DNA from 3 places in the Gordonia malaquae genome. Region 3 is predicted to be linked to each of the others. Evidence: riboswitches for the same ligand, from Rfam matches in the RefSeq annotation. Region 3 holds a riboswitch; each other region holds the start of a gene.

Region 1 (5,602 bases), on a different contig from region 3:
CAAGCCCGCGCTAGCTCTCGGTGCGCTCCTCGATGTCGCCCTCGGCGTCGAGATACACGCGACGAAGCTCGTCGAGGAGTTCGGCGGGAGGCTCGTGCCACATGTCGCGCTCCACGGCTTCGAGGAGCCGCTCGGAGATCCCGTGCAGTGCCCACGGGTTGGACTGCTGCAGGAACTCTCGGTTGGTCTCGTCCAGAACGTACTGCTCGGTGAGCTGTTCGTACATCCAATCGGCGACGACGTCGGTCGTGGCGTCGTACCCGAACAGGTAGTCGACCGTCGCCGCCATCTCGAACGCGCCCTTGTAGCCGTGCCGCCGCATGGCCGACAACCAGCGCGGGTTCACCACGCGAGCCCGGAACACCCGTGAGGTCTCCTCGTGCAGCGTGCGAGTGCGCACCGCGTCGGGGCGGGTCGAGTCACCGATGTAGGCCTCCGGGTTCGATCCGGTGAGCGATCGGACGGTGGCGATCATCCCTCCATGGAACTGGAAGTAGTCGTCGGAGTCGGCGATGTCGTGCTCTCGGGTGTCGGTGTTCTTCGCGGCGACGGCGATCCTGCGGTACGCCGCACGCATGTCGTCGACCGCGGCGACACCGTCGAGTTCGCGGCCGTACGCGTAGCCTCCCCACTCGGTGTAGACGGCCGCGAGGTCGTCATCGGTCCGCCACTGCTTCGAATCGATCAACTGCAGGAGTCCAGCCCCGTACGTGCCCGGCCGAGAGCCGAACACGCGAGTCGTCGCGCGTCGCGCGTCGCCGTGCTCGGCGAGCGCCGCCCGAGCATGGGCAGCCACGAAGTTGTCGGAGTCCGGCTCGTCGGCGTCGGCGGCGAGGCGCACGGCGTCGTCGAGCATGGTGACCACATGTGAGAAGGCGTCGCGGAAGAACCCGGAGATGCGGATCGTCACATCGATGCGCGGGCGGCCCAGCTCAGCGAGCGGGACCAATTCGACACCTGTGATGCGGCGAGACATCTCATCCCACACGGGTGCCACACCGAGGAGCGCGAGGATCTCGCCGACGTCGTCGCCCGAGGTCCGCATCGCGCTGGTTCCCCAGACCGACAGTCCCACTGACGCCGGATACTCGCCGTGATCGGCGAGGTACCGTTCGACGAGCGAGTCGGCCATCGCGCGGCCGGTCTCGAAAGCCAACTGCGACGGGACCGCTTTGGGGTCGACGGAGTAGAAGTTGCGACCCGTCGGGAGCACGTTGATTAGACCGCGAAGCGGGGAGCCGCTCGGCCCGGCCTCGATGAAACCGCCGTCGAGCGCGTGGAGCACCTGGTCGATCTCGCGACTCGTCTGACGCAGCCGTGGAACCACCTCGGTGGCGGCGAACGTGAGGATCTCTCCCACCTCGTCCGGATGATCGGCCGCCGCAGCGGCGACGGCCTCCGTCGACCAGTCGTCGTCGGCGCATGTCGACACGAGGTCGCGAGCGATCTGCTCCACACGATCGACGTCGCCGCGCGACGAGTCGTTCTCGACCAGACCGAGTGCTTCGCGCAGGCCCGGCAGGCTCTGCGAACCACCCCACAGCTGACGGGCCCGGAGCATGGCGAGGACCAGGTCCACTTCGGTCTCGGCGTCCGGCGCCTGGCCGAGCACGTGGAGACCGTCGCGGATCGCGGCATCCTTGATCTCGCACAGCCATCCGTCGACGTGCAGGAGCATGTCGTCGAACACGTCCTCCTCCGGCCGTTCCGCGAGGCCCAGGTCGGCGTCCATCTTCGCTGCGGTCAGGAGGGTCCAGATCTGCTGTCGGATGGCTGGCAGCTTGCCCGGATCGAGTGCCGAGATGTTCGCGTGCTCGTCGAGAAGCTGCTCGAGGCGGGAGATGTCGCCGTACGACTCGGCCCGGGCCATCGGCGGAATCAGGTGGTCGACGAGGACAGCGTGCGCTCGACGCTTGGCCTGCGTGCCCTCGCCGGGGTCGTTGACCAGGAATGGGTAGATCAGCGGAAGATCGCCCAGCGCAGCATCGGTGCCGCAGTCCGCCGACATCCCGAGGGTCTTACCGGGCAGCCACTCCAGGTTGCCGTGTTTGCCGACGTGGACGACGGCATCGGCTCCGAAACCCCACCCGTCGGTGTCGGCCCGCGATGCGAGCCAGCGGTAACTCGCCAGGTAGTGGTGACTCGGCGGCAGGTCCGGATCGTGGTAGATCGCGACGGGGTTCTCGCCGAACCCGCGGGGCGGTTGAACCAGGAGCACGATGTTCCCGAACGTCATGGCGGCGATCACGATGTCGCCGTCCGGATTCGCCGACCGGTCGACGAAGAGCTCGCCGGGTGGCGGTCCCCAATGCTCGATGACCGCTCCGCGGAGACCGTCGGGCAGCGTCTGGAACCAGCGGGTGTAGTCGGCCGCGCCCACCCGGATCGGATTGGCCGCCAGTGCCTCCTCTGTGAGCCAGTCGGCGTCCTGGCCTCCGGCGTCGATCAGTGCGTGCATCAGTGCATCGGGATCGTCGGCATCCGGGGTCGCGCCGAGGCCCGGCACGTCGCCGGCGACCTGGTAACCGGCGTCGCCGAGCGCCCTCAGCAGATGAACGAGGCTGCGCGGGGTGTCGAGGCCGACGGCGTTGCCGATTCGTGCATGCTTCGTCGGGTAGGCCGACAACAGCAGCGCGATGCGGCGCTCCGTCGCGGGGAGGTGACGCAGCCGAGCGTGCCGGACGGCGATTCCTGCGACGCGCGCGCAGCGCTCGACGTCGGGCGCGTAGAACGGCAGACCGTTCTCGTCGAACTCCTTGAACGAGAACGGCACGGTGATGATCCGGCCGTCGAACTCGGGTACCGCGACCTGGCTAGCGACGTCGAGCGGCGACACCCCGTCGTCCTGGGACTCCCAATCGTCACGCGACGATGTGAGGCACAGCCCCTGCAGGATCGGAATGTCCAGAGCCGCAAGACGTTCGACGTTCCATGCTTCGTCGTCTCCGCCTGCGCCCGCCGTGGCCGGCGTGGTGCCGCCTGCCGCGAGCACAGTCACGATCAATGCGTCGAAGGTGCCGAGATGTGCGATCAGTTCGTCGTCGGCGGCACGCAGCGAGGCGCAGAACACCGCTTCTGCTTGCCCGCCGTGGTTCTCGATCGCGGTGCACAGGGTGTCGACGTACTCGGTGTTTCCAGCGAGGTGCTGGGCGCGGTAGTACAGGACGCCGACGCGCGTGTCGACTGCGCTCGATGAACCGGAAGACTCGCTCGACCGGTCGGAAGACTCGCTTGATCGGCCGGAAGAGTCGCTTGACCGGCCGGACGGGGTGCGTTCCAGGACTCCCCAGGCGGGAGTCTCGACGGGAGGAGCGAAGCCGAGACCGGTGAGCAGCACGGTGTCGGACAGGAAGTCGTGCACGGCGGCGAGGTTCGCGTGACCGCCTGCGACGAAGTAGCTGTGGGCCTGAGCGGCGACGCCTGTCGGAACCGTCGACATGGCCATCAGGTCCGGGTCGGGATTGAGTTCACCGGACAGGACGATCACCGGAACCTGCTGGGCAAAGACGGCGTCCAGCCCCTCTTCCCACGCCCGTCGACCACCCAGGATTCGGACGACGACGAGATCGGCGCCGTCGATGAGGGCGGGGATCTCGTCGAGCAGGATGCGGCTCGGGTTCGCCACCCGGTAGTCGGCGCCGCAGGTGGCGGCGGTGCGCAGATCGGTGTCGGACGTGGACAGCAGCGTGATCACGGCGTACTCCTCGCCGGGAATACGCGCCCGGCATCGTGGGGACGGCCGAGGCTTCTCGGCCTGACGACGTGGGTCTGGCTCGGACCGGCGAATGAACACCGGGTCCTCACAGTGGCGCGACCGCGCCGGTTTCACACCGGCTTCCACATCGAGTTCGCCGCCAATCGTAGCCAGCCCGGCGACAACTAGGCTGAACGGGTGAGCATTCCCGCAGACCGCTGCCCCGGTGTCTTCCGGACCCACCAGGCCGCCGACGGCGCGTTGGCCCGGATTCGGGTGCCGGGCGGCGTGATCGCGTCCGAAGCTCTCGACGCCCTCGCGCTGGCGGCTGACGAGTTCGGAGACGGCACCATCGAACTGACGGTCCGCGGAAACCTCCAGGTCAGGGGGATCGCAGAGAACGATGTCGCGGCGTTCGCGGAGGCCGTGATCGCGGCGGGCCTCGCGTCGGACTCGGCCCATGACAGGGTCCGCAACGTGATCGTCTCTCCGTTCAGCGGCAGGGTCGGCGGGCTCGCCGACCTGCGGCCTTTCGCGGATGCACTCGTCGACGCCCTGGTGGCCGCTGACTGGTCGGCGGTCCTGTCGGGCCGGTTCTGGTTCGGCTTGGACGACGGACGCGGCGACGTCCTCGCCAGGACGACGGACGTCGCGGGTGTCGCGGTCGACTCGGACCACGCCGTCGTCGTGATCGGCGGCTCACACGTCATCGGACCGGTACCGCTGCGCGATCTTCCCGATCAGATGGTCGCGGTCGCTCGGGCGTTCCTCGACGTCGCCGACGGTGCGTGGCGGATCTCCGACCTCGACGAGGACCGTCGTACCACGTTGTTCTCCACCCTCGGGGCATCGGCCGAGGGGCCGCTGCCGGTGTCACGTCATCCCGAACCCCGTGTCGGATGGTTCGACCAGACCGACGGCCGCGTGATGCTCGGTGCAGTTGTGCCGTTCGGCAACCTCAGCGCCGAACAAGCGCGATACGCGGCCGCGATCGGAGTGCATGTGTCGATCACGACCGAACGCGAGATCTTGATCGGTGACCTCGACGAAGCGGTCGCCGAAACCGTCGTCCGAGTGCTGGCTCCCCTGGGTTTCATCTTCGACTCCCGCTCCCCCTGGACCACGCTCACCGCGTGCACAGGATCACCCGGCTGTGCGAAGTCGGCCGCCGATGTCCGGACCGCCTTGCGCGATCACGTCGCGGACCTCGACCCGGACGCCGATGCACCGCCGCATGGACACTGGATTGGATGTGATCACGGCTGCGGATCTCCGGCTCGGAGCCATATCCGCGTCCTCGCATCCGCCGACGGCACCCTTCGACGTGTCGACTAGCTCCTTCTGTCGCGCCCTGTCGTTTGTTGAGCGCAGTTGATTGTCGAGCGCAGTCGAGATTGTGTCGACGAACCGAACCTCAACCGTGTTCGGTCAGAACGGGGGCGTCTTGACTGCGCTCGACGGGCCGGCTGGTCGTTCCCGTGTGCGGCGGTTGTGGGCCCGCATTCTCATGCGGTACCGGTGTTTGGCGTCGGTACGCGTCCGCGGGCGCCCCGGGTCTGACTCGGCGGTCGGCCGCGAGGTTGTCGGGGCGTCGTGGTGGACGCACGGGAGGAGCCCGAGTTCGGGCAGCAGCCAGTGGTTCAATGCCCGCGACCGGACGGTGATGCCTTCCGGGGTGGTGGTCTCGGTCCAGATCACACCGTTGGCGTCGACGATCTGATCGTCGAGCCAGCCGTTGACAAACGTCTTCAGACCGTGGTGGAACCGGCACTTCGGATTGAGGTTGCACGGACACGTCGGACCACCCGCGGCCGGGTCGTCGTGGTTGTACTCGGCGACATGATCCAGATCGCACCGGTAGGCGGGCATATCGCACCCCGGGTGGGTGCACCTGCCGTGCACCGCCCG
Region 2 (5,602 bases), on a different contig from region 3:
TGAGGTCGAGTTCGGTCGCCACATGCTGCTCGACGACGGCGACTCGTCGTGCGTACTCCCGGCGACCGAACTCCTCCACCGGCTGCCCGTCGATGCAGACCGTCCCCGACGACGGCCTGCGCCATCGGGCGACCAGCGAGAGCAGTGTGGTCTTGCCCGACCCGTTCGGCCCGATCAGACCGGTCACCGCCCCGGAGGGTGCAGTGCACGAGACCCCGTCAAGGAGAACCTTCGACTTCACATGGACACTCGCATCGATCACGCGGATCTCCGGAGGATGCTCGTTCACGCGGCGCCTCCTCTGCGCCGGAGCAGCCACACGAATGCAGGCACGCCGATCACGGCGGTGACCAGACCCACCGGGATCTCCTGGTGCGCTACGACGGTTCTGGCCAGTACGTCCGCCCAGACGAGCAGGAGCGCCCCGACCAGCAGCACCACGGGCAGCAACCGCACGTGCAGAGGCCCGACGATCATCCGCGCCGCGTGCGGCACCACCAAACCGACGAATCCGATGATCCCGCTGTGCGCCACCATCACCGCGGTGCAGACCGACACGATCGAGTACAGCAGCCACCTGGTGGCGGTGACGTTGACACCGAGCGACGTGGCACTGCGCTCACCGAATGCGAACGCATCGAGGGTTCTCGACACCAGCACGATCACCGCGGCGGCGACCAGGACCACGGTCAGGAGCAGCGGCATCGTCGACCAGCGTGCACCGGCCAGCGATCCGAGTGTCCAGCGCATGACCCGATCCGCGGCTCCAGTGTCGGCCCGCAGAATCATGATCGCGCTGAGGGCCGCGCCGGCTTGGGCGACGGCGACACCCGCCAGGATCAACCGGCCCGGCAGCAACGCGCCGGTCCGAGTGGTCGCGATCGCGAACACGGTGAGCAACGCCAGCATCGCTCCAGCGAATGCCGCGACCGACACCGCCGGACCGCCTGCCAGCCCGGCGACAGTGGTTCCGAGCGTGAGGACGGCCGTGGCGCCCACAGACGCCCCGGACGCGAGTCCGAGAATGTACGGATCGGCGAGGACGTTGCCCGTCAACGACTGCAGGACGGCCCCGCACAATGCCAGCCCGGCCCCCACCACCGCGCCCTCGACCACGCGGGGCAGACGCAGATCCACCACGATGTAGGCGGTGTTCGCATCAACACCCGACCCGATCCCGAACTGGCCCGCGACGGCTCGATACACCTCGCCGAGTCCGATGTCGGCCGAACCCGCGAACACCCCGACGCCCATGCTCACCACGAGCAGAACTGTCAGACCGACCATCCAGCCGAGGTAGGCCGAAGCCGATCTCGTGACGGTCAGCGCTTCGCCAACTGTTCGGACACGGTCACCGCCCCGTCGATGAGGCGGGGTCCCGGTGTGCTCGTCGAGAACGGCAGCACGACGAAAGACCCGGCCTTGACTGCCTTCAGATTCTTCAACACCGGATCGTTCTCCAGGTAGGTCCGCTTGGCCTGTGCCGTGTCCCACGAGGCGTCGGCCAGCACGATCACGTCCGGATCCGCCCGAACGACGCTCTCCCAATCCCCGTCGGCCCAGTTGCCGTCGATGCCAGCGAACACGTTTCGGGCGCCGACCGCGTCGATGATCAACTGCGGGCCGCCCTTCCCACCGCCGACGTAGGGCGTGGTGGTTCCACTGTCGTACCAGAAGATCGACTTGCCACGCCCGGCCGCTGACGCCTCGACGGCCGCGAGTTCGTCACGCATCCGTTCGTTGACCGCGTCTGCCTCATCCGTGCGGCCGAACAGCACACCGTTGTCGGAGGTCTCGCCGGCGATCGCATCCCACGACGACTCGGCACGCTTGGTCTTGTCGTTGCACGCGAACGGCGACACGTAGGTGGCGATGCCCAGAGCGTCCAACTCGTCCTGGCTGCCGAGAGCCTTCTCGTCGAACGCCGTGCCGTACGACGCGAGGAGCAGATCGGGCTTACGCGTGATCACGGTCTCGCGGTCCGGGAACTCCTTCGCGAGCACTGGAATCTTGTTGTAGGCCTGCTCCCACTGCGGCGCGATCGTGTCGTCGAGATATGCGGTGCCTATCAGCTGTTCACCTGCACCGATCGACAGGGCGGTCTCGGTCGCTCCTTGGTTCAACGTGATCGCGGCCTTCGCCGAGGCGCTCAACGACACTGTCCGGCCGCAGTTCTGCACGGTGATCGCGCCCGACGTCGTCTCGTCACCGCCGTTCGTGCTTGTGCAGCCGGCCAACAACAACGACATCGCGGCGATCGAGGCGCCGACTGTGAAACGGGTACGCAAAGTACGCCCGCCTTCCATTACTCGTGGAAAACCTATTCGGGGGTCGGTCACGGCCGGTCTCCTGGCTCAACAGGGTCTACCGGCGGAACAACCTTCCCGGGCGCTGCCCAGTGGCTGAAGACGTTGACTTCTCGGTCCCGCCGGACCTGCTCACAGTGGCGAGTACCGCGCCGGTTTCTCACCGGACTTCCCGAACACCGTGACGTCGGAGTGATCGTACCCGAGTTACACCGTTCGACGGCTTGCAGCGGTCTGCGCAACCGGGTTGGATGTTCGGGTGCGATCGGGACGAATCGGCTTCTGTGCCGTGATGATGACGGCCGTGTCAGCCGTCGGCGGAAGCGCCGCTCCGCTGATGTTGCAGTCGGTCGACAGCGCGGCGTTCGCAGCCGAGACATCCCCTGTCCCGACCGAGCAGAACGTTCCGAGCACCAGGACCATCACGATCAGCTGGGTCGGTGACAACATCCTCGGCACCGACAAGGATTTCGGCGGGGGCACCCTCCCCGAACTGTGGGCCCGCGCAGGCAAGTCTCCCGACTACTTCTTCCAGAACGTGAAACGTTACTTCACCGCGGACGATCTGACCGTGGCGAACTTCGAGGTCGCCCTCACCGGCGAGCGCCGCGAGCGGTACAAGGGCGACGGTGAGACCTACCACTTCTACGGCGACCCCGCGGTCGCCGAGTCGCTGCCCGCCGCCGGGATCGACGTCGTCACATTGGCCAACAATCACACCTTCGACTACGGCCAGGCGGGCTTCGACGACACCACTCGCGCGTTGGACGCCGTCGGCGTCGATTACGTCGGAACCGGCCACGAGTCGGAGGGCTCGACGTACGACTTCCGCGTGATCCGCGATGTGAAGGGTGTCCGGGTCGGACTCGTCGGCTATCAAGCCTGGGCCGACACCGTGCCATTCCGTGCCAAAGTCCGCACCGACTTCTCAACCCTCCGGGCGGAGGGTGCACAGGTGGTGATCCCGTTCTTTCATTGGGGAATCGAGGCGGAGAATCGGCCGTACGAGGTGCAGACCTCACTCGCCGAGTTCGCGATCGATCAGGGCGCCGACGCCGTCATCGGCACACATCCGCACGTGCTCCAGTCGATGTCGACGTACAAGGGCAAGTTGATCGCCTACTCGCTCGGCAACTTCTCATTCGGCGGCAACACCAACCCGTCCGACAAGCGCACCATGATCCTGCAGACTCGCCTCACCGTCACCGGCGAGCGAGTGTCGGGATCGGAGTACCGGGTGATCCCGACCCGCCTGTCGCGCGACGCCGGATTCAACGACTACGTGCCGACGCCGTACCGCGGTGCCGAGAAGGCCGAGACGCTGGAGTTCATCAACGAGATCTCCCCCGACCTGCACGGTCGGATCGGAACCAGGTTCCGACCCGTGGAGTCCTGACCCATCAGAGGCTCGCCCGTCTCCCACGCGGTGGTGAAGGCGGCGTCCAGACGGTTCTCCACCACCTGCAACGCTCTGATCCCGAACAGCACGTCGTCGTGCAGGGACGGCTCGTCCGCGAGCAGGGAGGCGACCACCTCGTCTCGCATGACGATTTCGTGGACGGCATCGGCCTCGACGTGCTCGCGGTAGAAACATCGTGCGGGTTCGGGGGCGTCGATCCGGTCGAGTCCGGCGAGCAGCCAGGCCGATCCCACCGGCGACGTCACCTCGGTGGCCGCGAAATGTCCGACCGTCGCGCCGCGCCGTGAACGACGAAGCCCCAGGCACGACATCAGATTGACCGGTGCCAGAACCACCGCCGGGGCCGCGTCCAGATACGCCAGGTAGCCGTCGTCGAGGTTCATCGACGACAACAGTTCGGCGAACAGTTCCTGATGCACGCGTTCGCCTCGACCGGCTCCGTACTCGTCGTACTCCACCGCGACGAACGCCGCCTTCGCCGTACGACTCAGTCGCGGGATCGCCCACGCGTGCGGGTCCGCCTCCTTCAGGTGATACATGGAGCGAGCCGCGAAATAGTCGTTGAACTCGTCCTCGGTGCCGTGCCTCTTCAAGTGCGCGGTCACGCCCGACGGCACAGCACGCGCCAGGGCGCCCAACTGATCGTCCGCAGATCCCTCACCGAGGAGCTGAGCCGCCTCATCGGCGACCGCGTCGAGGAACATGTCCTCCAGACGGGTTCGCGCACTGATGACGGCGGGATCCCACTCACAGTCTCGTCCTGCGTCGGACCACCCACGATAGTGCAGTTCGTGGCATACGAGGAGCGCGAGCTGAACGTCCTCACCCCATGGATCGAGGTCGTCCGGGACATCGATCGCCGTCGGCGCATCGCCTGTCGATGCACGAACCGCATTCACGATGCGCTTCGACACCGGGCCGCGAGAATCGGGCAGCGAACGTTGAGCGCGGCGTGTCGGTGTCTGGGTCTGTCGAGTCACGATTGGTCACCTGCCTGTGGTTTCGGGAGCCGGACCGCCGATGACCGGGTACCCGGTCGTGCGGGGCTCCAAACCAGGATTGACTCCGGCTCGTTCCGGGTACCCCAGGATCACCACAGTTTCGCACCGACGAGCGCCGCACGAACGCAAGGAGGTTCCATGAGAGACACCGCGCTGCTTCACCGCTCCGGAGTTGTCGTATCCGGGGAGGCCGTCGTCGACGCCGACCACCTCCCGATCCGCTCGGGACCGGTCACGGTCCGCCTGTCCAAGGCTCTCGGGCTCCCCGGGTTGCTGCCCGACACTGTCGGGGCCGCACTACGATTCCCCTCGGTCGGCTGGGACCTGGTGATGTCCGGGCCCGAACGACGGATCGCGGGGATTCCGGTGATGCGGCCCGCGCTCCACTGGAACGAGGTCCCGCTGACGGCACACGGACAGTTCCGATACCGCGGCCGAACGTGGCGAGTGTCCGGCCGACTCCGCACACCGCAGGTCGGCGCAGGCCTTGATCTCGAGAGCCTCGGTCGTGGACTCGCACACGCTCCGGCAGTCCTCGAACTGACCGGAAGCCCACACGGACGGCCGAGTGTGCCGTTGGGATCAGTCGAATTCGGAGGCGAGCCGGTGACCGACGACGTCGCCGAGTTCGATTCGACGTCGGTCCCCGACGACATGCGGCCTGTCCGCGACTGGTGGGACGACCTGCGGCATGCCGCGTATCGCGGGCGGAACGGCTGACATGGCATTCCCGCTGACGTCGCCGGACGCGTCCGTCGCACCGGGGAACGATCACGAGGTCTACCGCCCGCAGGAGGACACCGATCTCCTCATAGACGCGTTGTCATCGGTCGACCTCTCCGGTGCCACGATGCTCGATCTGTGCACCGGGTCGG
Region 3 (5,602 bases):
CGACACGTTCGATCTCACCGTTGCGGATGTACCAGAGGGTTCCATCCATGTCCCGGACGGTGGTGATCCGCAACCCGACCGATTCGATCTCACCGACGACGTCGCCGAAGTCCGCGATGTCGCCCACCCCGTACTGATCCTCCATCATCATGAACACTCCCGACACGAAGTCGGCGACGAGGTGCTGGGCGCCGAAACCGATGGCGAGTCCGATGATCCCCGCCGACGCGATGAACGGGGCGATGTTCACATCGAGCTCCGACAGGATCGAGAGCGCCAACCACACCACCACGACCACCGAGACCGTCGACTTCAGCACCGACCCGATCGTCTTGGCGCGCTGCGCCCGTCGGGTGACCACTCTGGGCGCGGTTCTGTTGGTCTTGTCCCGCAGGGCCTTGATCATCCCCGAACGCTCGTCAGGCGTGGTGCGCGATCTGGGCCGTGTGGCTCGATCGATCACCCGGAAGAGCAGCCACCTGATCACCAGCGCGGCGACGACGTAGCAGGCGATCCGGACCGGCGTCTCGATCAACCCTGCGCGGTTCGCCTCTGTCCATTCGAATGCGATCACGTGAGTAGACATGGTCCCGACCGTACGGACGATGTCGCATCTCGACATCCTCCCTGGGTACGAGGAGCACAGCGGCGACGCTCCGTGTGATAGTAATGATTGTCATTTTCATTATAGAGGAGGAACCATGAAGGTCCGATCATCGCTGCGGTCACTGAAGAACCAACCCGGCGCACAGGTGGTGAAGCGACACGGACGCGTGTACGTCATCAACAAGCTGAATCCCAGGTTCAAGGCACGCCAAGGATGACCTTTCGTCCATGACGCCAGGGTTAAACCCACGTCATCCTTCGATGATGGATTCGCGATTGCACGTCGATAGACTGTGGCCGCAATCGGTTCGCTCGGCAGCGCTCACCATGGAGCCCCTGTGTCGCCGTCGAGCGTCGACGTGGTGCCGCCCCGGCGTCGTCACGAAGAGGGAATCCGGTGAGAAACCGGAGCTGTCCCGCAGCGGTATGTCGGAACGACCGCCGTCACACGCACTGGACCCGTGAACATCCGGGTCTGGGAAGCGACGGCCAGTAGGTGCGCCCACGCGCCCGCCGACGAGCCCGAAGACCTGCCGGTTGTACTGGGCGCGCCGCGCCCGGTGGCTGTCCGCCTCGTGGATTGGGCGATGACACCGAGTGCACGGTCGTCGTTCGACGGACCGTCCATTCGTGACATCTCCCGCAGGGCGACGGCCGTCCGCACCGCATGCAGGAGATACAACAGTCATGTCCCTCGACACGACACATCCGACAACATCACCCTTCACCGCGACCGTGCCGGGCACGGCCCGGATCGGCGCGAATCGCGAGCTCAAGCGCGCAATCGAAGCCTACTGGGCCGGTCGATCCGACCGTGCCGCCCTCGAATCGGTCGCCGCCGTACTCCGCCGCGACGGATGGCGCCAACTCTTGACCGCCGGACTCGACTCGATCCCGGTCAACACGTTCTCGTACTACGACCAGATCCTCGACACCGCTGTACTCCTCGGAGCGCTTCCGACACGTGTCACATCGATCGACGACCCGCTCGAGGCGTACTTCGCGGCCGCGCGCGGTTCAGACGGCGCCGGGAGCGAAGCGAGCGGGCCTTGTTCACACGGCGTGGCGCCGCTGGAGATGACGAAGTGGTTCGACACGAATTACCACTACCTGGTGCCGGAGATCGGCGCCGACGTCACGTTCACCCTCGATCCGACCAAGATCCTCTCCGAACTGGCTGAAGCCCGGGCGCAAGGCGTCCCTGCCCGGCCGGTGGTGATCGGGCCGATCACGTTCCTCGGGCTGTCCAAGCCCACGACGGCGGACGATGCGAACCCGTTGGCGCGCATCGACGAGTTGATCCCGCTGTATGTCGACCTGCTCGAGCGTTTGGCTGCCGCGGGTGCGTCCTGGGTGCAGATCGACGAGCCGATCCTGGTGACCGACTCCCACGAGGGTCTCGCTGAACTGGCCGAACGCGTCTACGGCACACTGGCCGCGGCGACGGATCGCCCGTCGATCCTCGTGCAGACGTACTTCGGCGATGCGGGCGACGCCCTGGCCGCATTGGCGCGGACCGGTGTCGAAGGTGTCGGCGTCGATCTGGTGAGCGGGTCGGTCGAGACCGTGCTGGCCGCGGGTCTCGGCGACAAGCACGTCGTCGCGGGTGTGGTCGACGGCCGCAACGTGTGGCGTACCGACCTCGACGCGGCTCTGAGCCGCCTCGAGTCGATCCGCGGAGTCGTCGGGACGCTCGCGGTGTCCACGTCCTGTTCCACGCTGCACGTCCCCTACACTCTCCGCGGCGAGGACGGTCTCGACCCGGCGCTGCACGGCTGGCTGGCGTTCGCCGAGGAGAAGGTCGGCGAGGTCACCGCATTGGGGCGCGCCTACGCGCACGGCCGGGCATACCAGGCGGCCGAGTTCGACGCCGCACGTGCGGCGCTGGCGTCCCGATCCGATGATCCGCGTCTGCACGTGGACTCCGTCCGCGCCCGCCTGGCTGCTCTGACAAGCGCCGACTCGACCCGTACGGCCGCCGCCGATCGCCGCGTGATCCAAGACGCCGCGCTCGGCCTGCCGACTCTCGCGACCACCACGATCGGCTCGTATCCGCAGACCACTGACATCCGCAAGGCGCGTCAGGCGTTGCGCACCGGTGCGATCGACGAGGCCGGCTACATCGAGCGCATGCGCGCCGAGATCGCCGATGTCATCGCACTGCAGGAGCGGATCGGACTCGATGTGCTCGTGCACGGCGAGCCCGAGCGGAACGACATGGTCCAGTACTTCGCCGAGCAACTCGACGGGTTCTTCGCCACCGCGAACGGCTGGGTGCAGTCGTACGGCTCACGCTGTGTCCGTCCGCCGATCCTCTTCGGCGACGTGGTGCGCCCCGCCGCGATGACCGTCGACTGGATCTCGTACGCGCAGTCCCTCACCTCCAAGCCTGTCAAGGGCATGCTGACCGGCCCGGTCACCATCCTGGCGTGGTCGTTCGTCCGCGACGATCAGCCGCTCGCCGATTCGGCGAACCAGGTGGCGCTCGCCATCCGCGATGAGACCGTCGATCTCGAACGCTCGGGTGCGGCGATCATTCAGGTCGACGAACCGGCCCTCCGCGAACTGCTGCCGCTGCGTGCCGCCGACCGCGAGGCGTACCTCGACTGGGCGGTCACGTCGTTCCGTCTCTCGACGGGGGGCGTGACCGATGCGACGCAGATCCACACGCACCTGTGCTACTCGGAGTTCGGGGAAGTCATCGGCGCGATCGCCGGGTTGGACGCCGACGTCACCTCCATCGAGGCTGCCCGCTCGCACATGGAGGTGCTCGCCGACCTCAACGCGATCGGCTTCGCGACGCAGGTGGGGCCGGGCGTCTACGACATCCACTCACCGCGCGTGCCCGGAGTCGAAGAGATCACCGCTTCCCTGCGGGAGGCGTTGGACGCGGTCCCGGCCGACCGTCTCTGGGTGAATCCCGACTGTGGGCTCAAGACTCGCACCACGGCCGAGGTGACCGAAGCGCTGACCAACATGGTTCAGGCCGCGGCCGCCGTGCGCTGACCGGCCCACACGACGACTGTGGCCCGCGAGAATTCTCGCGGGCCACAGTCGTCGTCTGCCGCGGTCCGTTGGTGAGCCGGACCGCGGCGGACGGAGTTCAGCCGAGTTCCACCAGGAGGTCGCCTGGCGACACCTCGGTTGCGGTGGTGAACACGACTCGCCGAACGGTTCCCGCCGTCGGACTCGTGATAGACGCCTCCATCTTCATCGCCTCGATCGTCGCGACGACCGCCCCCGCGGCGACCGTGTCCCCCACGCCCACCGTCACCGACACGACACCGGCGAACGGTGCGCCGACATGGCTCGGATTGTTCTTATCCGCCTGTTCGGCGGCCGCGACGACCGCGTCCACACCGCGGTCCCGGACGAACACCGACCGCAGGTGGCCGTTGACGGTAAGCAGCACGGTACGGACGCCGGTGTCATCGGGCTCGCTGATCGCTTCCAGCGAGATCAGCAGGTCGACGCCCGGGCGCAACTTCACCCGATGCTCCAGACCGGGCTGCAGCCCGAAGAAGAACTGGTGCGCCGGAAGCTTGGACGTGTCGCCGAACTTCACCAGGTGGTCGAGGTAGTCGGCCGTAGGGCCGGCGAACAGCAAGCGGTTCAGCGCCTGCCTGCGGACGGTTCCGCCCGTGTTCAGCGCATCGAGATCGTCCACTGTCAGTTCGGTCACGACACTGCGGCGTTCGCGGCCTGCGAGGACCAGCGATCGCAGCGGCTCGGGCCAACCGGCGGCCGGCTCCCCCAGTTCCCCGTTGAGGAAGCCGATCACCGAGTCGGGGATGTCGTACGCCGCCGGGTTGGCCGCGAACTGCTCTGCGGTCACACCCTGTGCGACGAATGCGATCGCCAGATCGCCGACCACCTTCGACGACGGTGTCACCTTCACCGGACGCAACAGCAGATCGTTGGCCGCCGCATAGGCGTTCTCGACAGCTTCGAAGCGGTTGCCGACACCGATCGACGTCGCCTGCTGTCGCAGGTTCGACAGCTGCCCGCCCGGGATCTCGTGCGTGTACACCCGGCCCGTCGGCGCCGGGATGCCCGACTCGAACGGCGCATACTCGCGACGGACCGCCTCCCAGTACGGCTCCATCGAGCACACCGCACCAAGGTCGAGTCCCGTGTCGTACTCGGTGTGCGCGGCCGCCGCCACGATCGCCGACAGCGACGGCTGACTCGTCGTCCCCGCCAATGCGGCACTCGCACCGTCGACTGCATCAGCACCGGCTTCCCACGCCGCGAGATACGTCGCCAACTGGCCGCCAGGCGTGTCGTGGGTGTGCAGGTGGATCGGCAGATCGAAGTTCGATCGCAGCGCCGACACCAGGGTGCGAGCCGCGGCCGGACGGAGCAGACCGGCCATGTCCTTGATCGCGAGCACGTGCGCGCCGGCGTCGACGATGTGCTCCGCCAACCGCAGGTAGTAGTCGAGGGTGTAGACGTCCTCGGCGGGGTTCGCGAGGTCTCCGGTGTAACTCATCGCCACCTCGGCCACCGTGGTGCCGGTCTCCAGGACCGCGTCGATCGCCGGACGCATCGCGTCGACGCTGTTCAGGGCGTCGAAGATGCGGAAGATGTCGATGCCGGTATCGGCGGCCTCACGCACGAACGCCGTTGTCACATCCGTGGGGTACGGGGTGTAGCCGACGGTGTTCTTGCCGCGCAGCAGCATCTGCAGGCAGATGTTGGGTATCGCCTCCCGCAGGCGCGCCAGCCGATCCCACGGGTCCTCTTTCAGGAATCGCAGGGCCACGTCGTAGGTGGCGCCTCCCCAGCATTCCACCGACAGCAGCTCCGGTGTCGTCGCCGCGACGTACGGCCCGGCCACCGACAGTCCGCTGGTCCGGACGCGTGTCGCCAACAGAGACTGGTGAGCGTCGCGGAACGTGGTGTCGGTGACGGCCAGGGCCTTCTGCTCGCGGAGCGCGTGTGCGAATCCGGCGGGGCCCAGCCCGTCGAGCCGCTGTTTGGAACCGGCAGGCGG

Evidence for each region. Region 3 has a riboswitch for cobalamin ahead of metE (5-methyltetrahydropteroyltriglutamate--homocysteine S-methyltransferase). Riboswitches for the same ligand answer to the same signal wherever they lie in the genome.
Region 1: another riboswitch for cobalamin. It lies ahead of cobN (cobaltochelatase subunit CobN); the one in region 3 lies ahead of metE (5-methyltetrahydropteroyltriglutamate--homocysteine S-methyltransferase).
Region 2: another riboswitch for cobalamin. It lies ahead of WFK36_RS03460 (ABC transporter substrate-binding protein); the one in region 3 lies ahead of metE (5-methyltetrahydropteroyltriglutamate--homocysteine S-methyltransferase).

The regions. Positions count from the first base shown of each region.
Region 1 is NZ_JBBCUB010000002.1:315,202-320,803, forward strand. It holds gene cobN (cobaltochelatase subunit CobN) at 11-3,694, opposite strand; cobalamin riboswitch at 3,743-3,881, opposite strand; gene cobG (precorrin-3B synthase) at 3,893-5,029, shown strand; gene WFK36_RS08540 (HNH endonuclease signature motif containing protein) at 5,123-5,602, opposite strand, start outside.
Region 2 is NZ_JBBCUB010000001.1:700,652-706,253, reverse strand. It holds gene WFK36_RS03470 (ABC transporter ATP-binding protein) at 1-289, opposite strand, end outside; gene WFK36_RS03465 (FecCD family ABC transporter permease) at 286-1,287, opposite strand; gene WFK36_RS03460 (ABC transporter substrate-binding protein) at 1,323-2,288, opposite strand; cobalamin riboswitch at 2,323-2,522, opposite strand; gene WFK36_RS03455 (CapA family protein) at 2,554-3,702, shown strand; gene WFK36_RS03450 (iron-containing redox enzyme family protein) at 3,585-4,706, opposite strand; gene WFK36_RS03445 (hypothetical protein) at 4,866-5,447, shown strand; gene WFK36_RS03440 (HemK2/MTQ2 family protein methyltransferase) at 5,449-5,602, shown strand, end outside.
Region 3 is NZ_JBBCUB010000004.1:118,807-124,408, forward strand. It holds gene WFK36_RS15010 (mechanosensitive ion channel family protein) at 1-586, opposite strand, end outside; gene ykgO (type B 50S ribosomal protein L36) at 702-824, shown strand; cobalamin riboswitch at 961-1,156, shown strand; gene metE (5-methyltetrahydropteroyltriglutamate--homocysteine S-methyltransferase) at 1,294-3,612, shown strand; gene WFK36_RS15025 (pyruvate carboxylase) at 3,710-5,602, opposite strand, start outside.